DNA from 2 places in the Streptomyces cinereospinus genome. Region 1 is predicted to be linked to the other one. Evidence: predicted binding sites of a transcription regulator. Region 1 holds the regulator's gene; the other holds the start of a gene.
The links. Region 1 encodes HrcA, which represses chaperone genes, less so after heat shock. Its sites were predicted from a motif close to TTNGCACTCNGNNNNNCNGAGTGCNAA; they were not measured.
Positions count from the first base shown of each region.

Region 1 (4,236 bases):
CCGTTCCTCGCCACGCAGCTTGGCCAGCTCGCGCAGGAGTCGCTCCTGCTCCACGTCCAGCTTGGTCGGGGTCTGGACCTCGACGTGCACGATGAGGTCGCCGCGCCCGCCGCCGCGCAGGTGCGTGACGCCCCGGCCGTGCAGCGGGATCGACTGGCCGGACTGGGTGCCCGGGCGGATGTCGACCTCCTCCAGGCCGTCCAGGGTCTCCAGCGGCACCTTGGTGCCGAGGGACGCGGCCGTCATCGGGATGGTGACCGTGCAGTGCAGGTCGTCACCGCGCCGCTGGAAGGTCGGGTGCGGCAGCTCGTGGATCTCGACGTACAGGTCGCCGGCCGGGCCGCCACCGGGCCCGACCTCGCCCTCACCGGCGAGCTGGATGCGGGTGCCGTTGTCGACACCGGCCGGGATCTTCACCGTCAGGGTGCGGCGGGACCGGACGCGGCCGTCGCCCGCGCACTCCGGGCACGGGGTCGGGACGACCGTGCCGAAGCCCTGGCACTGGGGGCAGGGGCGCGAGGTCATGACCTGGCCCAGGAAGGACCGCGTGACCTGCGAGACCTCACCGCGGCCGCGGCACATGTCACAGGTCTGCGCCGAGGTCCCCGGCGCCGCGCCCTCACCGCTGCAGGTGGAGCAGACGATGGCCGTGTCGACCTGGATGTCCTTCGTGGTGCCGAAGGCCGCCTCGTCCAGCTCGATCTCGATCCGGATCATCGCGTCCTGGCCCCGGCGGGTGCGCGAGCGCGGCCCGCGCTGCGACGCCGTGCCGAAGAACGCGTCCATGATGTCCGAGAAGTTCCCGAAGCCGCCCGCGCCGAAGCCGCCCGCGGCACCCGCGCCGGCCTGCGACAGGGGGTCGCCGCCGAGGTCGTAGACCTGCTTCTTCTGCGGGTCCGAGAGCACCTCGTAGGCGGCGTTGATCTCCTTGAACCGCTCCTGGGTCTTCGGGTCCGGGTTGACGTCCGGGTGCAGCTCGCGCGCGAGCCGCCGGAAGGCCTTCTTGATCTCTTCCTGCGACGCGTCGCGGCGCACGCCGAGAACGGCGTAGTAGTCCGTGGCCACTTACGACTCCGCCAGGATCTGTCCGACGTACCGTGCCACTGCGCGTACCGCTCCCATCGTTCCCGGGTAATCCATGCGGGTCGGTCCGACCACGCCGAGCTTGGCGACTGCCTCGCCGCCCGAACCGTAGCCGACCGACACCACCGACGTGGAGTTGAGTCCCTCGTGGGCGTTCTCGTGCCCGATGCGCACGGTCATGCCCGAATCCTTCGCCTCGCCCAGCAACTTGAGGAGCACCACCTGCTCCTCCAGCGCCTCCAGCACCGGCCGGATGGTGAGGGGGAAGTCATGTCCGAAACGGGTGAGATTGGCCGTACCGCCGATCACCAGCCGCTCCTCCGTCTCCTCGACGAGCGTCTCCAGCAGGGTGGAGAGCACCATCTGGACCGTACCGCGGTCCTCGGCCTCGAAGGCCTCCGGCAGATCCTGCACCAGTTGCGGCACGTCCGTGAAGCGGCGGCCCGCGACCCGGCTGTTCAGCCGCGCCCGCAGGTCCGCCAGCGACGACTCGCCGAACGGCGCCGGGCAGTCCACCATCCGCTGCTCCACCCGGCCGGTGTCGGTGATCAGCACCAGCATCACCCGCGCGGGGGCCAGCGACAGCAGCTCCACGTGCCGCACGGTGGACCGGGTCAGCGACGGGTACTGCACGACGGCGACCTGCCGGGTCAGCTGGGCGAGCAGCCGCACGGTGCGGGTCACCACGTCGTCCAGGTCGACGGCGCCGTCGAGGAAGTTCTGGATCGCGCGCCGCTCCGGCGCGGTCAGCGGCTTGACCTCGGCCAGCTTGTCGACGAAGAGCCGGTAGCCCTTGTCCGTCGGGATGCGCCCGGCACTGGTGTGCGGCTGGGCGATGTACCCCTCGTCCTCCAGGGCCGCCATGTCGTTGCGGACGGTGGCCGGGGAGACGCCGAGGCTGTGCCGCTCGGTGAGCGCCTTGGAGCCGACCGGCTCCTCGGTTCCGACGTAGTCCTGGACGATCGCGCGCAGGACCTGAAGCCTTCGTTCACTGAGCATCCGCGCACACCTCCAGCACGTCGTCCCCTTGCCGCTCCCCCTGGCACTCGACGCCCGCGAGTGCCAGCCTTACCGGCCCAGTGTACGGCCGTCGGGTACGCCCCCGGCAAGGCCGGTCCCGCCGGGTCGTGCGGGGCGGGGCGTACCGCTAGCGTCGCCGTATGAGCGTGACTTGGGAAGAGGTGGGCTGGGAGCGGCTCGCGACCGGCGTCGGGCGCTGCCGCCTCCCGGACTGGGACTGCACGGTGGGGCTGGTGGTCGGCCGGGGCGCGGCGCTGCTGATCGACGCCGGTTCGAGCCTCGCGGAGGGGGCTCGGCTGCGGACGCAGGCGGAGGAGCTCGCCGGCCGGCGTGTGACCCATCTCGCGCTCACCCACCCCCACTTCGACCACGTGCTGGGCGCGGCCGCGTTCGCCGGGGCGGAGGTGTTCGGCGCGGTCGGCGTCGACGCCGTGCTCGGCGGCCGGCGCGGCCGTGAGGAGCTGCGCGCGGACGCCGTCCGCCACGGCCTCGACGCGGCGGCGGCCCAGGAGGCGGCCGACACGCTGGTCCCGCCCCGCCACCACGTCTCCGGCGAGTGGACCCTCGACCTGGGGCCCGGCCGCCAGGTGCTGCTGGCGAACGTGGGGCCGGCGCACACGGCGTACGACCTGGCGGTCCTGGTGCCGGGCGGAGGTCCGGGCGACCGCGAGGTGGTCTTCTGCGGCGACCTGGTCGAGGAGTCGGGCGAGCCGCAGGCGGGGCCGGACGCGGTGCCGGCGCACTGGCCGGACGCGCTGGACCGGCTGGTGGGCTTCGGCGGCGAGGACGCGCTGTACGTGCCCGGCCACGGAGCGGTGGTGGACGCGGCGTTCGTACGGCGCCAGCGCGACGCCCTGGCCGCGCGGTTCGGCGTGTCGCACGGGTGACGCGTACAGCTGTCCATATCGTCGGGCGAATGCGCCAGTACTCTCCGGACCTGACCCCGCCGTGGAAGAAGCCCCAGCCCGTCCCGGAGGTCGCCGCGGAGCCCGGCCTGGTGGTCGAGGAGCCCGGCACCGGTTTCTGCGGCGCGGTCGTCCGCTGCGAGGCGGGCACGGTGACCCTGGAGGACCGCCTCGGCAAGCACCGGGTCTTCCCGCTGGAACCGCGGGGCTTCCTGCTGGAGGGCCGCGTGGTGACGCTGGTGAGGCCCGCCTCCGGACCGGCCCGCCCGGCCCGCACCGCCTCCGGGTCGGTCGCCGTGCCCGGCGCCCGCGCGCGGGTGGCCCGGGCCGGCCGCATCTATGTCGAGGGCCGGCACGACGCCGAGCTCGTCGAGCGGGTCTGGGGCGACGACCTGCGCGTGGAGGGCGTGGTCGTGGAGTACCTGGAGGGCGTGGACGACCTGCCGTCGATCGTGGAGTCCTTCGCGCCGGGCCCGGACGCCCGGCTGGGCGTCCTGGTCGACCACCTGGTGCCGGGCTCGAAGGAGTGGCGGATCGCACAGGCGGTGACGAGCGAGCACGCCCTGGTGGTGGGCCATCCGTACGTCGACGTCTGGCAGGCGGTGAAGCCGGCGTCGCTGGGGATCGAGGCGTGGCCCCGGGTGCCGCGCGGGCAGGACTGGAAGACGGGCGTGTGCCGGGCACTGGGCTGGCCGGAGAACACCGGCGCGGCGTGGCAGGGGATCCTGTCGCGGGTGCGCTCCTACAAGGACCTGGAGCCGGAGCTGCTGGGCCGCGTGGAGGAGCTGATCGACTTCGTCACGGCACCCGCGTAGGGCGTACCCGGACGGCCTCGCCGGTCCACCGACACGGGGCGTCTCCGGGCGGCCTCATCACGGCACCTCCTCGGGGCGCGTCTCCGGGCGGCCTCGCCGGTCCGGCCCCGGGCGGCGGCCTCGTCAGTCCACGAGGTCGCGCACCACGGCGTCGGCGAGCAGCCGCCCGCGCAGGGTCAGCGCCGCCCGGCCCGCCGCGTACTCCGGCTCCCGCAGGAGCCCGTCCGCCAGGGCCCGCCGGGCGGCCGCGCGGCCCCGCTCCCGGAGCAGTGACAGCGGCACGCCGTCCCGCAGCCGCAGCTCCAGCAGGACGCGCTCCACGCGGCGGTCCTCGTCGGTCAGCAGCTCGCGGCCGGCGCCCGGGGAGCGGCCGGCCGCCAGGGCGGCGGCGTAGGCGCCGGGGTGCTTCACGT
Region 1 is NZ_JBHMCY010000029.1:41,420-45,655, forward strand. It holds gene dnaJ (molecular chaperone DnaJ) at 1-1,065, opposite strand, end outside; gene hrcA (heat-inducible transcriptional repressor HrcA) at 1,066-2,082, opposite strand; gene ACFF45_RS16935 (MBL fold metallo-hydrolase) at 2,244-2,990, shown strand; gene ACFF45_RS16940 (DUF3097 domain-containing protein) at 3,020-3,823, shown strand; gene hemW (radical SAM family heme chaperone HemW) at 3,947-4,236, opposite strand, start outside.

Region 2 (4,236 bases), on a different contig from region 1:
GTAGCGGCGCGTCGAGGCGTGGAAGACGTCGACGCCGGCCGCCGCGAGCGGGGTCAGGACCGCCTCCAGTTCCTCGGGGGTCTCGCCGAGCCGGGCGTCGTAGGCGTCCTGCTTCCACTGCGAGTAGCGGAAGATCACGGGGAAGTCCGGCGAGACCGCGGCGCGCACGGCGGCCACGATCTCCGCCGCGAACCGGGTCCGGGCCACCGGGTCACCGCCGTAGGCGTCCGTGCGGCGGTTGGTGCCGGCCCACAGGAACTGGTCGATGAGGTAGCCGTGGGCGCCGTGCAGTTCGACGCCGTCGAAGCCGATCCGCTCGGCCGCGGCGGCCGCCTCGGCGAAGGCCGCGACGACGTCGTCCACGTCCCGCCGGGTCATCACCCGGCCGGCGCCCTCGGTGCCGTCCGTCCGCAGCCCGGACGGGCCGACCGCCGGCGCCTGCGGATACGGCGGCCGGCCGGGGCGGCGCACCATGCCGATGTGCCACAGCTGCGGCACGATCCTGCCGCCCGCCGCGTGCACCTCCTCGACGACCTTCGCCCATCCGGCCAGCGGTTCCGTGCCGTGGAAGAGCGGGACGGCGGCGCTGTCCCCGGCGGACTCGTGGCCCACGTAGGTGCCCTCGGTGACGATCAGACCGACGCCCGCCGCCGCGCGCCGGGAGTAGTACGACGCCACGTCCGCGCCCGGGACGCCGCCCGGGGAGAACTGGCGGGTCATCGGCGCCATCACGATCCGGTTGGGGACGGTGAGCCCGCCCACGGTGAAGGGCCGGGACAGGATCTCGGCCGCCCGGGACGGGCCGGTGGAGGCGGTGACGGTCATGTGGGGGCTCCTGGGAACGACGATCAATGCATGTGCATACTTGCACAGCATCAACTGCCTGGGCGGCGGCCGCATTCCACCGCCTCCCCGGCTCCGGTGTGACCCCGGACACGCCCGAGGGCGGCACCCCCTGTCTCCAGGGAGTGCCGCCCTCGGTACCGTCGGACGGATCCGATCCTCGGCGAGGATCAGAAGTCCATGTCACCGCCCGGCATGCCGCCGCCGGCCGGGGCCGCGGCCTTCTCCGGCTTGTCGGCGATGACGGCCTCGGTGGTGAGGAAGAGCGCGGCGATGGAGGCGGCGTTCTGCAGCGCGGAACGGGTCACCTTCGCCGGGTCGATGATGCCTTCCTTGACCAGGTCGACGTACTCGCCGGTCGCGGCGTTCAGGCCGTGGCCCGGGGTCAGGTTGCGCACCTTCTCCACCACGACGCCGCCCTCGAGGCCGGCGTTGACCGCGATCTGCTTCAGCGGGGCCTCCAGGGCCAGCTTCACCGCGGCGGCACCGGTGGCCTCGTCGCCCTCCAGCTCCAGCTTCTCGAACACCTGGGAGGCCTGGAGCAGGGCCACGCCACCACCGGCGACGATGCCCTCCTCGACGGCCGCCTTCGCGTTGCGGACGGCGTCCTCGATGCGGTGCTTGCGCTCCTTGAGCTCCACCTCGGTGGCGGCACCGGCCTTGATGACGGCCACGCCGCCGGCCAGCTTCGCCAGACGCTCCTGGAGCTTCTCGCGGTCGTAGTCCGAGTCGCTGTTCTCGATCTCGGCACGGATCTGGTTCACCCGGCCCGCGACCTGGTCGGCGGAGCCGGCACCGTCGACGATGGTGGTCTCGTCCTTGGTGATGACGACCTTGCGGGCGCGGCCCAGGAGGTCCAGGGTCGCGTTCTCCAGCTTGAGGCCGACCTCCTCGGAGATGACCTCGCCGCCCGTGAGGATGGCGATGTCGCCGAGCATGGCCTTGCGGCGGTCGCCGAAGCCCGGGGCCTTGACGGCGACGGACTTGAAGGTGCCGCGGATCTTGTTGACGACCAGGGTCGACAGGGCCTCGCCCTCGACGTCCTCGGCGATGATCAGCAGCGGCTTGCCCGACTGCATGACCTTCTCCAGCAGCGGGAGCAGGTCCTTGACGTTGGAGATCTTGGAGTTGGCGATGAGGATGTAGGGGTCCTCGAGCGACGCCTCCATGCGTTCCATGTCGGTGGCGAAGTACGCCGAGATGTAGCCCTTGTCGAAGCGCATGCCCTCGGTGAGCTCCAGCTCCAGACCGAAGGTCTGGGACTCCTCGACGGTGATGACGCCTTCCTTGCCGACCTTGTCCATCGCCTCGGCGATGAGCTCGCCGATCTGGGTGTCGGCGGCGGAGATGGAGGCGGTGGAGGCGATCTGCTCCTTGGTCTCGACCTCCTTGGCCTGGTCGAGCAGCGCACCGGAGACGGCCTCGACGGCCTTCTCGATGCCGCGCTTGAGGGCCATCGGGTTGGCACCGGCGGCCACGTTGCGCAGACCCTCGCGGACCAGCGCCTGGGCGAGGACGGTGGCGGTGGTCGTACCGTCACCGGCGACGTCGTCCGTCTTCTTGGCGACTTCCTTGACCAGCTCGGCGCCGATCTTCTCGTACGGGTCCTCGAGCTCGATCTCCTTGGCGATGGAGACACCGTCGTTGGTGATCGTGGGCGCGCCCCACTTCTTCTCGAGGACGACGTTGCGGCCCTTGGGGCCGAGCGTCACCTTCACGGCGTCCGCGAGCTGGTTCATGCCGCGCTCGAGGCCGCGCCGCGCCTCCTCGTCGAACGCGATGATCTTGGCCATGTGAAGTGGTCCCTCCAGGACTGGGGGTGATTCCTTCGGACCGCGCCCGCGCCCGCGACGGACGGCTCGCCTGCCTCGTGGTTCCTTGCCCCACCCGGCCTGCGGGCCTCACCGACCCGGTCCTTCGTTGTCACTCTCACCTTCAGAGTGCTAACGCAATGATTAGCACTCGCCCCTGCCGAGTGCAAGCGGCTCCCGGGATCCGGCCGCGTACGTGGCCGACACCCGGCCGCGTACATGCCGAAGGGCCCGCACCCCGGGAGGCACGGGCCCTTCGAACAGAACGTCACATGCGGTGGTCGCGCGCTAGGCGCTGAGGCGAACCATGTCGGCCTGCGGACCCTTCTGACCCTGCGAGATCTCGAACTCGACCCGCTGGCCCTCTTCGAGGGTCCGGTAGCCGTCCATCTGGATCGCGCTGTAGTGGACGAAGACGTCCGCACCACCGTCGACCGCGATGAAGCCGTACCCCTTCTCCGCGTTGAACCATTTGACGGTGCCCTGAGCCATGCCTAACTCCCCTATTACTGGCCCTTGCACAGATCCACACTTCGCGGATCCGGGTCAGACCTCGCCCGCCATTGACTGGGGGGCGTGCGCCGGAACGCGTCGACCGCGGCCGAATGTATCTGCCCAACTGCCGTCCGCAACAGGTCAATCGGACGAGAAATCCGGGCGTGAACGCTCGGTGATTTACGGAGAATTCACCCGAATTCAGGGCAAGTCGGGCTCCACAAAAGGCATGAAAGACACAAATGCGCCACACACTTTGGCTACATCTCATCGCACCCGGGCCGGGACTCATATGCGCCCGGCATGGCGATCCGCATCGTGTTCCCCAACTGTATCGCGCTCAACCACACTGAATTGCCCCCTCCGCTTCTCTCACGGAGGGGGCAATCAGATGAACATCGAGTAACCGCGGTTACTCACGGTAATACGCGCGGCGGTTCAGCCGCCGGCCACCGCCGGAATGATCGACACGCCGGCGCCGTCCGGGGTGGCCGTCTCCAGCCCCTGTTCGAAGCGGACGTCGTCGTCGTTGACGTACACGTTGACGAACCGCCGCAGCTTGCCCTGGTCGTCCAGGATCCGGGCGGCGATGCCCGTGTGGTTCTTCTCCAGGTCGGCGATGACCTCGCCGAGGGTGCCGCCCTCGGCGGCGACCTCGGCCTGACCGCCGGTGTAGGTGCGCAGGATGGTGGGGATGCGGACGGTCACGCTCATGCGAGGCCAGCCTCTCGGAAGGAGTCCAGGTTCGGGCGGATGGTGGCGGTCAGGCCGGTACCGGCCACCGCGTCGAGGGTCTTGAGGCCGTCGCCGGTGTTCAGCACGACGGTGGTCTTCGTCGGGTCGAGGAGGCCGTCGTCGATCAGCTTCTTGGTGACGCCCACCGTCACCCCGCCCGCCGTCTCGGCGAAGATGCCCTCGGTCCGGGCCAGCAGCTTGATCGCGTCCACCACCTGCTCGTCCGTCACGTCCTCCACCGCGCCGCCGGTCCGCCGCGCGATGTCCAGCACGTACGGCCCGTCCGCCGGGTTGCCGATGGCCAGCGACTTGGCGATGGTGTTCGGCTTCTGCGGCCGCACCACGTCGTGCC
Region 2 is NZ_JBHMCY010000007.1:95,508-99,743, forward strand. It holds gene ACFF45_RS05650 (NADH:flavin oxidoreductase) at 1-825, opposite strand, end outside; gene groL (chaperonin GroEL) at 1,014-2,636, opposite strand; gene ACFF45_RS05660 (cold-shock protein) at 2,943-3,146, opposite strand; gene ACFF45_RS05665 (MoaD/ThiS family protein) at 3,588-3,863, opposite strand; gene thrC (threonine synthase) at 3,860-4,236, opposite strand, start outside.
Region 2: groL (chaperonin GroEL) is a predicted target of HrcA. The motif match lies at 2,799-2,825, and genes of this name have one in related genera.